One region of the Streptomyces sp. NPDC003456 genome, then DNA from elsewhere that is predicted to be linked to it. Evidence: riboswitches for the same ligand, from Rfam matches in the RefSeq annotation. Region 1 holds a riboswitch; each other region holds the start of a gene.
What was found. Region 1 has a riboswitch for cyclic di-AMP ahead of ACFYWG_RS16925 (NlpC/P60 family protein). Riboswitches for the same ligand answer to the same signal wherever they lie in the genome.
Positions count from the first base shown of each region.

Region 2: another riboswitch for cyclic di-AMP. It lies ahead of ACFYWG_RS04955 (peptidoglycan DD-metalloendopeptidase family protein); the one in region 1 lies ahead of ACFYWG_RS16925 (NlpC/P60 family protein).
Region 3: another riboswitch for cyclic di-AMP. It lies ahead of ACFYWG_RS21525 (M23 family metallopeptidase); the one in region 1 lies ahead of ACFYWG_RS16925 (NlpC/P60 family protein).
Region 4: another riboswitch for cyclic di-AMP. It lies ahead of ACFYWG_RS06050 (C40 family peptidase); the one in region 1 lies ahead of ACFYWG_RS16925 (NlpC/P60 family protein).

Region 1 is NZ_JBIAOK010000004.1:158,579-161,776, forward strand. It holds gene ACFYWG_RS16925 (NlpC/P60 family protein) at 24-1,208, opposite strand; cyclic di-AMP (ydaO/yuaA leader) riboswitch at 1,216-1,390, opposite strand; gene pcrA (DNA helicase PcrA) at 1,705-3,198, shown strand, end outside.
Region 2 is NZ_JBIAOK010000001.1:1,193,839-1,197,036, forward strand. It holds gene ACFYWG_RS04950 (SGNH/GDSL hydrolase family protein) at 1-210, opposite strand, end outside; gene ACFYWG_RS04955 (peptidoglycan DD-metalloendopeptidase family protein) at 454-1,386, opposite strand; cyclic di-AMP (ydaO/yuaA leader) riboswitch at 1,391-1,547, opposite strand; gene ACFYWG_RS04960 (tyrosine-protein phosphatase) at 2,192-2,989, shown strand; gene ACFYWG_RS04965 (DUF6126 family protein) at 3,005-3,124, opposite strand; gene ACFYWG_RS04970 (helix-turn-helix domain-containing protein) at 3,121-3,198, opposite strand, start outside.
Region 3 is NZ_JBIAOK010000005.1:114,972-118,169, forward strand. It holds gene ACFYWG_RS21515 (M16 family metallopeptidase) at 1-232, shown strand, start outside; gene ACFYWG_RS21520 (M16 family metallopeptidase) at 229-1,617, shown strand; cyclic di-AMP (ydaO/yuaA leader) riboswitch at 1,809-1,969, shown strand; gene ACFYWG_RS21525 (M23 family metallopeptidase) at 1,983-2,771, shown strand; gene ACFYWG_RS21530 (GntR family transcriptional regulator) at 2,962-3,198, shown strand, end outside.
Region 4 is NZ_JBIAOK010000002.1:113,041-116,238, forward strand. It holds gene ACFYWG_RS06040 (ATP-binding protein) at 1-275, shown strand, start outside; gene ACFYWG_RS06045 (DUF6328 family protein) at 525-1,154, opposite strand; gene ACFYWG_RS06050 (C40 family peptidase) at 1,236-1,709, opposite strand; cyclic di-AMP (ydaO/yuaA leader) riboswitch at 1,713-1,925, opposite strand; gene ACFYWG_RS06055 (ABC transporter permease) at 2,680-3,198, opposite strand, start outside.

The sequences.
Region 1 (3,198 bases):
CCCTCAAAAACGCCCGCGTCCGCTCAGGCGGGCCGCACCACGCTGTGGACGGCCGACTCGCCGTCGTAGTAGATCGACTCCTCGCGTACGTAGGTGCCGGGCTTGGGCGCGTGGATCATCATGCCGTTGCCGATGTACAGCCCGACGTGCGTGATGTCGTCGTAGAAGAAGACCAGATCGCCCGGCCGCGCCTGCGACACCGGGACGGTGGTGCCGGCGCGGACCTGGTCGTACGTCGTGCGCGGCAGATCGACGCCCGCGGCCTTCCACGCGGCCTGGGTCAGGCCGGAGCAGTCGTAGGAGCCCGGACCGACGGCCCCCCAGACGTACGGCTTGCCGATCTGGGCGCGCGCGAAGGCGAGGGCCTTGTCCGCCTTGGTGGCGTACGAGGAGTCCGTCGGAGCCGTCGTGGTGGACGAGCCGGAGTCCGCCGACGGCGAAGCGCTCTCCTGCCGCGTGGCCTCCTCGCGCTGCGCCCGCTCCTGCGCGGCCTGCTCCCGCGCGGCCTGCTGCCGGGCCAGCTCGGCGGCCCGGCGGTCGGCCTCCTCCTGCTTCTCCTGCTCGATCGCCGCGAGCCGCGCCTTCTCCTCGGCGGTCAGCCGCGACATCAGCGTGCGGGCGTCGGCCAGCTTGCGCTGGACGGTCGCCTTGGCCGCCTTCAGGTCGCCCTGCGCGTCGGTGAGCTTCTCGAGGCTCTCGGTCGCCTCCCGGCGCTTGGTCATCGTCTCGGACTGCTGCGTGACGAAGTCGTCGACCGCTTCCTTCTGGCGGCCGGTCATCCGGTCCATCAGCTGGGTCTGGTCGAAGTAGTCCTGCGGGCTGTCCGCGAGCAGGAACGTCGCCGTCTCCGGGGCGGCGGCCCCCGTGCGGTACTGGGCGGAGGCGTAGGAGCCGAGCTTGTCGCGCGCATCGTTCAGCTTCTGGGCGCGCTGCGCGACGTCGTCGAGGAGGGTGTCGACGCGCTTGCGCTGCTTCGCGGTCTTCTCCTTGGCCGCGTTGTACTTGTCGGTCGCCGACTCGGCCTGGCGGTACAGGTCGTCGACCTTCTTCTCGACTTCTTCGAGGCTGGGCTTGTCGTCGGCCTCGGGTGCGGCATCGGCCGACTGGGACAGCAGGGCCACGGAGGTGAGGGCCGCCGTTGCCAGGGCGGGGGTCCGTATGCCTGCCACGCGCGAACCGGTGGGACGCGACTTGCGGTGCGACGCCAAGGGAGGCGACTCCTTCCATCGTCCGCCTACCGGGTTAGCTGTCGGGTTCGGGCGGGTGGTTCGGAAGGGTTGCCCTACGGCCTTCTCCGGATGCGGAGGCGGGCCGATTCACCCCGGGGTTCTCGGTTGGGTCCCCGGCTCCGGCTGCCGCTGCGGCACACCGGACTCGGCGGAGGCCGCGCGGCCCGGCGACGTTCGCCGGAGAGGGTCGTGCGGCCTGATCGCACGGTAGCCAACTCGTGTGGCCCCTGTGAAGGTTGATGGGTGATATGCCCGATACATTTTCGTGACCTTTCCCGGAAGCGTTGCCCGGAGTGAATGATCGCGGCGGTTTGGTCGCCAGTTGTCCGGAATTGTTGCGGACATAGCGGACCGTGATCATGCGGTCCTGCTGGGTGACAACGAGCCATCCGCCCGGCCCTGGCGGCCGTGGTCCGGGGTGATGTTCTCGGGGTGGCGGCGGGCTGTCAGTGGGGCGCCCTAGACTCGGAGAGCGATGAGCAGCCTCTTTGACGACAGCTTCCTGGCGGACCTCCAGGCCCAGCGCGGCCCCGCGGACGAGCCCCCGCCGCCGCCCGAGGACGATCACGCTCCGGAGCCGCTTCCGGACGATCTGTTCGGCGGGAAGTTCGACGTGCCGCCGGACCGGGACACCCACTACCGGGACGGCGCCCCCCGTCCGGTGATCGACGCCGCCGCGCTGCTGGAAGGGCTGAACGACAACCAGCGCGCCGCCGTGGTCCACGCCGGCTCCCCGCTGCTCATCGTCGCCGGCGCCGGATCCGGCAAGACCCGCGTGCTCACGCACCGCATCGCCCACCTGCTCGCCGAGCGGAACGTGCACCCGGGCCAGATCCTCGCGATCACCTTCACCAACAAGGCCGCCGGCGAGATGAAGGAGCGCGTCGAGCAGCTCGTCGGCCCGCGCGCCAACGCCATGTGGGTCATGACCTTCCACAGCGCGTGCGTGCGCATCCTCCGCCGCGAGAGCAAGAAGCTCGGCTTCACCTCCTCCTTCTCGATCTACGACGCCGCCGACTCCAAGCGCCTCATGGCCCTGGTCTGCCGCGACCTGGACCTCGACCCCAAGCGCTACCCGCCCAAGTCCTTCAGCGCCAAGATCAGCAACCTGAAGAACGAGCTGATCGACGAGGAGGACTTCGCCGCCCAGGCGACCGACGGCTTCGAGAAGACGCTCGCCCAGGCCTACGCGATGTACCAGTCGCGCCTGCGCGAGGCGAACGCCCTCGACTTCGACGACCTGATCATGACGACGGTCAACCTGCTGCGCGCCTTCCCGGACGTCGCCGAGCACTACCGCCGCCGCTTCCGGCACGTCCTGGTCGACGAGTACCAGGACACCAACCACGCGCAGTACGCCCTGGTCCGCGAGCTGGTCGGCACCTCCGAGCACCCCGTCGACGTACCGCCCGAGGCCGAGGTCCCGCCCGCCGAGCTGTGCGTGGTCGGCGACGCCGACCAGTCGATCTACGCCTTCCGCGGCGCGACCATCCGCAACATCCTCCAGTTCGAGGAGGACTACCCGGACGCCACGACGATCCTGCTCGAGCAGAACTACCGCTCCACGCAGACCATCCTGTCCGCGGCCAACGCCGTCATCGAGCGCAACGAGTCCCGCCGCCCGAAGAACCTGTGGACCAACGCGGGCACCGGCGCCCGCATCACCGGCTACGTCGCCGACACCGAGCACGACGAGGCCCAGTTCGTCGCCGACGAGATAGACCGCCTCACCGACGCGGGCGAGGCCAAGGCGGGCGACGTCGCGGTGTTCTACCGCACCAACGCCCAGTCCCGTGTCTTCGAAGAGGTCTTCATCCGCGTCGGCCTGCCCTACAAGGTCGTCGGCGGCGTCCGCTTCTACGAGCGCAAGGAGGTCCGGGACGTCCTGGCCTACCTGCGCGTGCTGTCCAACCCCGAGGACTCGGTGCCGCTGCGCCGGATCCTCAACGTGCCCAAGCGGGGCATCGGC
Region 2 (3,198 bases), on a different contig from region 1:
TTCGACGGCCCGCGGCACCTGGTCCGCCACGATCTGGTCGAGGAGCTTGCCGCGCACGGCGAGGTTGGCGTACCGGAAGTCGCCCTCGGGCCGCAGGTCGGCGAGCAGGACGGCGAACCGGTCGGCCCAGCCGACGAACGCCCCGTCGGGACCGGGGTCGCCGACCCCCTCGGTGAAGCTGTCCCCCAGCGCCACGTACGACCCGATCACTGCTTTGCTGTCACTCTTCGAATCGTCTGCCACAGCCGTTCATGATTCACCCTCGAATGTGACCTACGCGACCGTAGGCAAGGCTTGACGGACGGTGAGAAAGGCCACTTACCAAGGGTTCGCCAACTCCGGAACACGCAGGCCCCCGCGGGCGTTGCGCCTGGAACTCGGAACACACCGAAGGCCGGACCCGGGGAACGGGGTCCGGCCTTCGACGGCGTGTCAGGCAGGTGGTGAGGCGGGTCAGCCGACGGAGACGCCGTGCGAGCGCAGGTAGGCGACCGGGTCCACGTCCGAGCCGTAGTCCGGCGTGGTGCGGATCTCGAAGTGCAGGTGCGGCCCGGTGACGTTGCCGGTGGCGCCCGACAGGCCTATCTGCTGCCCGGCGGTGACGGTCTGGCCGGCCGAGACGGACAGCTGCGACAGGTGGGCGTACTGGGCGTAGTTGCCGTCGCTGAGCTTGATGACGACCTGGTTGCCGTACGCGCCGCCCCAGCCGGCGGAGACGACCGTGCCCGCGCCGACGGCCTTGAGGGAGGTGCCGGTCGGGACGACGAAGTCGACACCGGTGTGGTAGCCGCTGGACCACATGCTGCCGGACATCCGGTAGGGCGTGCCGACGGTGGCGCCGTCCACCGGCGCGGCGAAGCCGGAGGCGTTGCTCTGGGCGGCGGGCTTGGCGGCTGCGGGCTTGGCGGCGGTGTCCGCCTTGGGGGCGGAGTCCGCGGACGACCGGGTGGACGACTTCTTCGCCGGCTTCTCGGCGGGGGCCTTCGGCGCGGGCTTCGCCGGGGCCTGACCCGCGGCGGCCTTCTTGCCGATCGAGAGCTTCAGGCCCGGGTGGATCAGCGACGGGTCGTCGCCGACGGCGTCGCGGTTGTCCGCGTAGAGCTTCTTCCAGCCACCGCTGACGTGCTGGTCGTCGGCGATCTTCGCGAGGTAGTCGCCGGCCTTCACGGTGTACGTGCGGGTGCCGGCGGCCTTGTCGGCGGTCTTCTTCTCCGCGGCCGGAGCGGACTGGACCGCCTTCTCCGGAGCCGTCTGCGGGGTGGCGGCGTGGGCGCCGGCGGCCCCCATGAGCGGCAGTGCGAGAGCGGCGCCACCGGTACCGGCGACGGCGATGGAACGGGTGAAACGCTGGGTCTTGGGACGGCGGTGCTTACCCTTCGCGGGCATGGCGAATTCCTCTCCGTCGCCTGCGAGGTGAGCTGTCGGGTGCGGGCTGGAGATGCCCGGCCGCGCCGAGGCGCGGCTTAACCCCAAGCCGTTCCGGGAACCGGAACAGGCGTGGTACCTGTGGGTCCCCCGCTCCTGCCGTGCGTCGGGTCAGTGTGTGCGGGCTCCGGGCGGCGGCAGGATTAGGCGTCCGTCCGGATCGGTGTGGAACGTAAGCGACCGGGACGCGAAGGGACAAGCTTGCGGTTGCGGGTGACGGTGTTTTTTGTGGGACGCCCGCGCATTCCCCGTCACCGAGCGTGGATTTCCGATCTTTCCCTTTCCTCAACACCCCTGCTGTTCGCCCGAATTACGTGCACATGGCGACAACGCATCGTCACGGATATGACGATGGTCACGCGACTCCTCCCCATCTCCTTTACGACCGGGGCACGTTATGGCGAAGCGGCCTAAGCGCCTCATTCGGACAGAACGGCCACTTCTCCTCAAGGTGGGCGACGCAGCAACAGGACGAAGCGGCGGGAAATTCGCCCGTTTCACGGCATTGGCACGCTTGCTCCTGCTTCAGTCCGCTCAAGAGCACGCCCCGATGACGCGGGCGGCCCCCACGCGCGCGGAGTGGATCCGGATGGCGCCCTGCCGGACGGCGAGCCGGTTCGAGCGGTCCGGTGGCGCCCGAGGCGCACACCCGCAGGACCTGGGACAGCGCCTGTGGACGACCTCGTTGCCCCAGGCAGGCATGTCGTATCGTCGAGTCGTGCCCGCCGGCGAGCCGCGGCGGCGGCACCGATGGGGAGGAGCCCTCGTGACGCAGCAGGTCCCGTCGACCGAGCCGGAGCTGACCGGAGTGCGCAACTTCCGCGATGTCGGCGGACTGCCGACCGTGGACGGCCGGCGGGTGCGCCAGGGCGTGCTGTTCCGCAGCGGCCACCTCGCCCACGCGACCGGCGAGGACGCCGCCTTCCTGACGGCCCTGGGCCTGCACACGATCTTCGACTTCCGCAACGCGGCCGACCAGAAGCTCGAAGGGCCGGACGTCACGCTGCCGGGCGTGCGCAACGTGAACCTGCCCCTGAGCGACCCGGCCGACGGCGCCGAGTTCTGGAGGATGGTCCGCGACGGCGACCTGGACCAGCTGCGCGCGATCCTCGCCGACGGCAAGGGCGCGGCCCGGATGATCGCCTCGTACCGGTCGATCATCAAGGACCGCACCGCCGAGCACTCGCGCGTGCTGCACGCCCTGGCCGAGGACAGCGTGCCCGCACTCATGCACTGCGCGGCGGGCAAGGACCGCGCGGGCCTGTCGGTGGCGGTGACGCTGCTGGCGGTGGGCGTCGAGCGGGAGGCGATCGTCGACGACTACCTGAAGTCGAACGCCAAGCACCGCCGCTACAAGGTCCACCGCAGCAGCTCGCACGCCTCGGCCTACTCCCCCGAGGTCATGGAGCTGCTCAGCCCCCTCTTCGACGCCCGCGCCGAGTACCTGACGGCCGCCTTCACGACCATCGAGGAGACCTGGGGCGGCGTCGACGCCTATCTGGAACAGGGCCTCGGGCTCACCCCGCGGACCCGGGAGCGGCTGCGCGAGCGGCTCCTGGACTGAGGCCCCGGACCGGGCCTACTTGGCCCCGACCTCGAACAGCAGGTAGATGAACGCGGCGAAGACGTGCCCGAGGATGAGGTAGACCAGCAGGCGCACCCACAGGGCCCGGGGGAACTTCTCCTCGAAGTCGCTCATGTCAGGTCTCCAGGGTTGGGGCCCAGGCACAGGGCGGCCGTCGGGCTCTGCAGCAGGGTGTGGACGAAGAGCAG
Region 3 (3,198 bases), on a different contig from region 1:
CGCCGACGAACTGTGCCGCTACGCCGTGCTGTTCGGCGACCCGCAGCTCGCCCTGACCGCCGTCCAGCGGGTGCTGGAGGTGACGGCCGAGGAGGTCCAGGAGGTCGCCAAGGCCCGCCTGCGCCCCGACAACCGCGCGGTGCTCGTCTACGAGCCCGTCGCCGACGAGACCGACGATGCCGCCGGCGCCGCTGCCGCGGCCGGCGACGACAACGAGGAGGCGGCCAAGTGACCGAGCTCGCCACGATGGACTTCCACCCCCGGCCGCAGGCGGGCGAGGCCAAGCCGTGGGCCTTCCCGGCCCCGGAGCGCGGCACGCTCGGCAACGGCCTGACGGTCCTGCGCTGCCACCGCCCCGGTCAGCAGGTCGTCGCCGTGGAGGTGCTGCTGGACGCACCCCTGGAGGCCGAGCCCGCCGGCCTCGACGGCGTCGCCACGCTCATGGCGCGGGCCTTCTCCGAGGGCACCGACAAGCACTCCGCCGAGGAGTTCGCCGCCGAGCTGGAGCGCGCCGGCGCCACGCTCGACGCGCACGCCGACCACCCCGGGGTCCGCATCAGCCTGGAGGTCCCGGCCTCCCGGCTCGAGAAGGGCCTCGGCCTGCTGGCCGACGCGCTGAGGGCGCCCGCCTTCGCGGACAGCGAGATCGAGCGGCTGGTCCGCAACCGCCTCGACGAGATCCCGCACGAGCTGGCCAACCCCTCGCGCCGGGCCGCCAAGGAGCTGTCCCGGCAGCTGTTCCCGGCGGACTCGCGTATGTCGCGGCCCCGGCAGGGCACCGAGGAGACGGTCGCCGCGATCGACTCCGCCGCCGTGCGCGGCTTCTACGAGAAGCACGTCCGCCCCGCCACGGCCACCGCCGTCGTCGTCGGCGACCTCACCGGCGTCGACCTCGACGCCCTGCTGGGCGACACGCTGGGCGCCTGGACGGGCTCCCGGGCCGAGCCGCGGCCGGTGCCGCCGGTCACCGCCGACGACACCGGCCGGGTCGTCATCGTCGACCGCCCGGGCGCCGTCCAGACGCAGCTGCTCATCGGCCGCACCGGCCCGGACCGGCACGACCGCCTGTGGCCCGCGCAGGTGCTCGGCACGTACTGCCTCGGCGGCACCCTGACGTCCCGTCTGGACCGGGTGCTGCGCGAGGAGAAGGGCTACACCTACGGGGTGCGGGCGTTCGCCCAGGTGCTGCGGTCCGCCCCGGACGGCACCGGTGCCTCGATGCTCGCCATCAGCGGCTCGGTGGACACACCCAACACCGGCCCGGCCCTTGAGGACCTGTGGACGGTGCTGCGCACGCTGGCCGCCGAAGGCCTGACCGACGCCGAGCGGGACGTCGCCGTGCAGAACCTGGTCGGCGTCGCGCCGCTGAAGTACGAGACGGCGGCAGCCGTGGCCTCCACGCTGGCCGACCAGGTCGAGCAGCACCTGCCCGACGACTACCAGGCCACGCTGTACCGGCAGCTCGCCGCGACCGGCACCGTGGAGGCCACCGCGGCGGTCGTCAGCGCCTTCCCGGTGGACCGGCTGGTGACGGTCCTCGTCGGTGACGCGGCGCAGATCAAGGCACCCGTCGAGGCCCTCGGCATCGGCGAAGTCTCGGTCGTCACGGCCGAGTAGGAGCGCACGCGCGAGGAGCCCTGGTTGTCTTCCAAGGCACCAGGGCTCCCTTATGCCCGAATTGATACGGAGGTGGCCTGTCTGCCCTGTGGGATGCGCTACAAAAGCCGGGATCCGTTTGGGAATTGAAAGTGGCGCCGCTTAGCGTCGTCCGGGCTGTTCGTCAGGCAGTGCGCCGCACCCGCGGCACCGGACAGTCATCGCCGAGTCCCCGTACGGCGCGAGCCAGGGGAGCCGGGGACCCACAGTCCCTGGGGTGAATCGGACGCCCGCGCGCACCGCGAGGGGGCCCGTAGGAGACCTTCCTGCTCCGAACCCGTCAGCTAACCCGGTAGGCGAGAAGGAAGGAAAGGACCAGCCACTTCATGGCGTTCACCCGCGCCACCGGCAAGCACCGTCGTCCCAGCCGCCTCCAGCGCGGCACGGCCCGTGCGGCGGGCGTCGCGGCCCTCGCCACGACGGGCGTCATCGGCACCGTGGCCGCCCCGGCCGCCTTCGCCGCCGAGCCCGCTCCCGAGCAGACCGGTCTGACCCCCGTCGTCACCCTGGGCGACACCGTCGCGGAGCAGATCGACGCCCAGGCCGTCGCGCAGAAGCAGGCGGCCGAGGAGGCCGCCGCGAAGAAGAAGGCCGAGGAGGCCGCCCGCGAGCGGGCCGCCGAGGCGGCCGAGCAGGCCAAGGAAGCGGCCGAGAAGGCCCGCGAGGCCAAGGAGCGCGCCGCCCGTGAGGCCGAGCGCAAGCGCCTGAACACCTTCGTGTCCCCGATCTCCGGCTCGTACGTGTCCACCGGGTACCAGGCCAGCAGTGGCCTGTGGTCCTCCGGCAGCCACACCGGCGTCGACTTCCACGCCGCGACCGGCACCTCCGTCCACTCCGTCGGCATAGGCACGGTCGTCGAGGCCGGCTGGGGCGGCGCGTACGGCAACCAGGTCGTGATCAAGATGAACGACGGCACGTACACCCAGTACGGCCACCTGTCGTCCGTCGGCGTCTCCGTGGGCCAGAAGGTCACCCCCGGCCAGCAGATCGGCCTGTCCGGCGCGACCGGCAACGTCACCGGACCGCACCTGCACTTCGAGGCCCGTACGAGCCCCGAGTACGGCTCCGACATGGACCCCGTCGCTTACCTCCGCTCGCACGGCGTCAACCTCTGACGGCACCCGGCGATCGTGAAAGCCCCGGCTCCCGCCGGGGCTTTTTCGCGTCCTGGACGGCCCGGCGTCCAAAAAGTTTCCCCGGATTTACGCCCGCCGCCGGAAACTGCGGCACATTGCAATAGAGTCACATGCAATGAAGTCGCCGGCACACGTCGGCGTTTTCCGGGGAATCAGACGGAGGTCGGTCATGCGCATTCCCGCGCACTCGGTGTGCACGGCCATCCGCGACGACATCGTCGCCGGCGTCCACGCGCGGGGCACCCGGCTCACCGAGGAGCTGCTGGCGCGCCGCTACGGCGTCTCCCGCGTCCCCGTGCGCGAGGCCCTGCGCACCCTGGAGGCGGAGGGTTTCGTGGTGACGCGGCGGCACGCGGGCGCGTGCGTCGCCGAACCCACCGAGCAGGAGGCCGCCGACCTGCTGCAG
Region 4 (3,198 bases), on a different contig from region 1:
AGTCGCCCACCTTCACGGTGGACGTCGAGCTCGACCGGGACGAGCAGCTGACCATCGGCGTCACCGACAGCCACCCGCGCTTCCCCAGACGGCTGCCCGCCGCCGTCCAGCAGGACAACGGCCGCGGCCTGGTCATCATCCGGTGGCTGACCGCGGAGTGCGGCGGCAAGCTCCGCATCCGCCCGACCCGTGAGGGCGGCAAGACCATCTCGATCGAGCTGCCCTGGGTCATCCCGGCCCAGTCGGTACCGTCCGCAGGCCCGCAGGAACAGTAGGACGCCGGTTCCGGCGTTGCCCGGTCCCGACCACCCCGGAACCCGGCCTCGTCCGGTCCGATCCTTCCCCGGCTCCGGCCGGTCTCTCCAGGTCCGGACCTGCCCCGTCTCCGACGTCCCCCGACTGCCCTCTCCCGACCCCGGCCCCTGTACCTCCCTGCTGAGGCTCCGGAACCGTCCCTTGCGTCCCGTGCCGCTCTCTGGCCCCCTGAACCCCTCCGCTCTCCCTCGGCACGCCAGCCCGGCCGCTCAGCGGCGCCTGACCGGGGCCTCCCGGCGTTGCGGCCCGATGCGCCGCGTCGGCTGCGCCACCGTGCGCCGCCCGGGCCCGGGGACGGCGGGGGCGGGCCGGGGCGGATCCCCGGCGTCCTCGCGGGGAGCGGGGGCGCGGGCCTCCGCCCGCAGTCCCGAGCGCCGCACCAGCCGCGGCAGCAGCCCCCACAGGCCGGCGCAGACCAGGAACGTGGCCGCGCCCGCCCCGACGCCGCCCCAGCGGCCGGTCGTCACGTCCACCACCAGAAGCACCGAGCCGCTGAAGGCGAACACCAGCACGGCCAGGCCGACGGTCGCCAGGCGCGAGGAGACCTGCACGATGCGCGGCTTGGCGCCCTGCCGGAACAGCGAGCGGTGCAGGGCCGCCGGCGCCGTGAAGAGTGCCGCGGCCAGGACCGCCAGCAGCAGCGTGACGACGTAGGTGACGCGCTGGACCCCGTCGAGGTCGGCGAAGCGTGCGGTGAAGGCCAGGGACAGCAGGAAGGCGAACAGGATCTGCACGCCCGTCTGGGTGACGCGCAGCTCCTGGAGCAGCTCGACGAAGTTCCTGTCCGCTCGTTGCAGCGGTGTCTCGTTGCGAGCGGTGCAGGGGCGGTGCTCGGCCATACCCGCACGGGTAACCATCCGGGCCCGCTTCACGCCCCGGCGTGCGGCGGCGCGTCAGGACGCCGCCGCACGCCGGAGGGATCACTTCACGCGCCCGTACCAGACGCTCTTGGTCCAGATCTTCTGCAGTCGCACCACGTCCCCGGTCTTCGGGGAGTGCCAGAGCTTGTTCTTACCCGCGTAGATACCGACGTGGTACACGTTCTTGCCCGAGTGGAAGAACACCAGGTCCCCGGCCTTGCGGCTCTTGGCGGAGATGTGGCGCGTCTTGTTGTACTGCTGGGCGGCCGTGCGCGGGAGCTTCTTGCCCGCCTTCTTGAACGAGTACAGCGTCAGCCCGGAGCAGTCGAACCGGTGCGGACCGGTGGCCCCGTACTTGTACGGCGATCCCTTCTTCGAGGCCGCGATCTGGAGTGCCTTGGTCGCCGGGGTGGCTGCCGCGGCCTCGGACGAGAAGCCGGGCGCCACTATCGAGCCGCCGACGGCGGCGATGGTGAGAGCCGAGGCCGTACCGGCACGGGCCATGAGCGACGGGACACGATTGAGCGCAGTCATGCGCAACCCTTCGTCAGCCGCCTGTGAAGGATGACCTGTCGGATTCGGGCTGGCGAAGTTGCCCGGCCGCTGACGCGGCTTCACCCCAAGGGCTGCTCGGACCCGGTCATGGCGTGACCGTCCCGGCGACCCGTCGTGCTCGGGTCCTCCACTCCTGCCGATCCACTCCTGTCGACCGGTCATCCGGGCGGCGGCAGGACTCGGCGTCCGCCCGGATCGCCCCGCCGCTGCGGCGGGGGCTTGTCGTCAGTCAGGGATCTTGACTCATCGCTGTCCGGAAATCCCAACGGAACCGAGGATTTGTGTTGTTACTCACCACTCACCCGTTCGGGTGGACACGTGTGTGTTCGAGCCGGTGTCCACCCCTCCGTGGACGGTCCGACCAGCAAGGGAATGTCCGATTCCGCCCACCGGCCAGGTCCGCTGCGCAAGTTCGGCCACCCGAAATCCGCAGGCGCGTCTACTCCTAACAGGGGTACGTCGTTTGGTCGGTTTCAACTCGGAGCCGGACGCTCCGGCGACCGGGGCTCCACGGGATGCCCACCCGCCTCAACTGGCCGACTGCGGCGGAAGGGTGACGCGGGCCGTGCGCGCTTCGCCGGCCAGCACGCCCGGAGCCCGCGCCGGCGTCGCGGCGTTCAATTCCGCCTCGGGCCTTTGGTGCATCGGAGTGAGCGTGTCGCGCAGTGCGGCCGCCTCGGCCACCGGCATCCGGGCCGCGTGCGGTCCGCGGCAGGTGCCGCCGCGCTGCGCCGGGTTGATCGGTCCGACGGGTCGTCGGCGACCTCGAGGTAACGGCCGGTCAACTCCGCCTCCGCTCGGAGCGCGGGGAGAGCCGGGGGAGTCCGGAACCGGTGTGGCGGGGCGAGCGGTCGGCGTGCGCCCCGACAGCAGAGAACCGTGCACCCCCGTCCGCTACAGCGGGGGTGCACGGTCGTTCGGGTGCCGTCGCCCGGGGCGGCGGCCGCGGTCAGCCGACCGTCGCGAGGTCCCGGGAGCCGCCGGTGGGGGCGCTGTCCTTCCTCCGGGCCCGCAGCGCGTTGCCGAGCAGTACGGCCCCGAGCCCCAGCGCCGCCCACCACGTCAGGGTGAGCGCCGGTCCGGTCGCGGCGGAGCCGTCGAAGAAGGCCACCGAGCGCAGCAGCGAGGTCCCCGCACCGGGCGGCATCCACTGGCCGATCGCCCCGGCCGGCTCCGGGAGCATCTGCGGGGCCGTCGTGGCGCCGGAGAAGGGGTTGCCGATCAGCATCACCAGGGCTGCCCCGATGCCCGTGCCGGCCGGGCCGACCAGGGCGGCGAGCCCCGCGACGGCCGCGCCCACGGCCAGGGTGGACAGGCCGAGCACCGAAGCCTCCACCCACCAGTCGCCCGCGAGGGCCCCGAGCCAGCTGTGCGCGATCACCGCCCCGACCGCGCCCACCAGTGCGGACGCCACCAGCAGTGCCGTCACGGCACGCATGCCGCGCAGCCCCAGCAGGGTCACCACCGC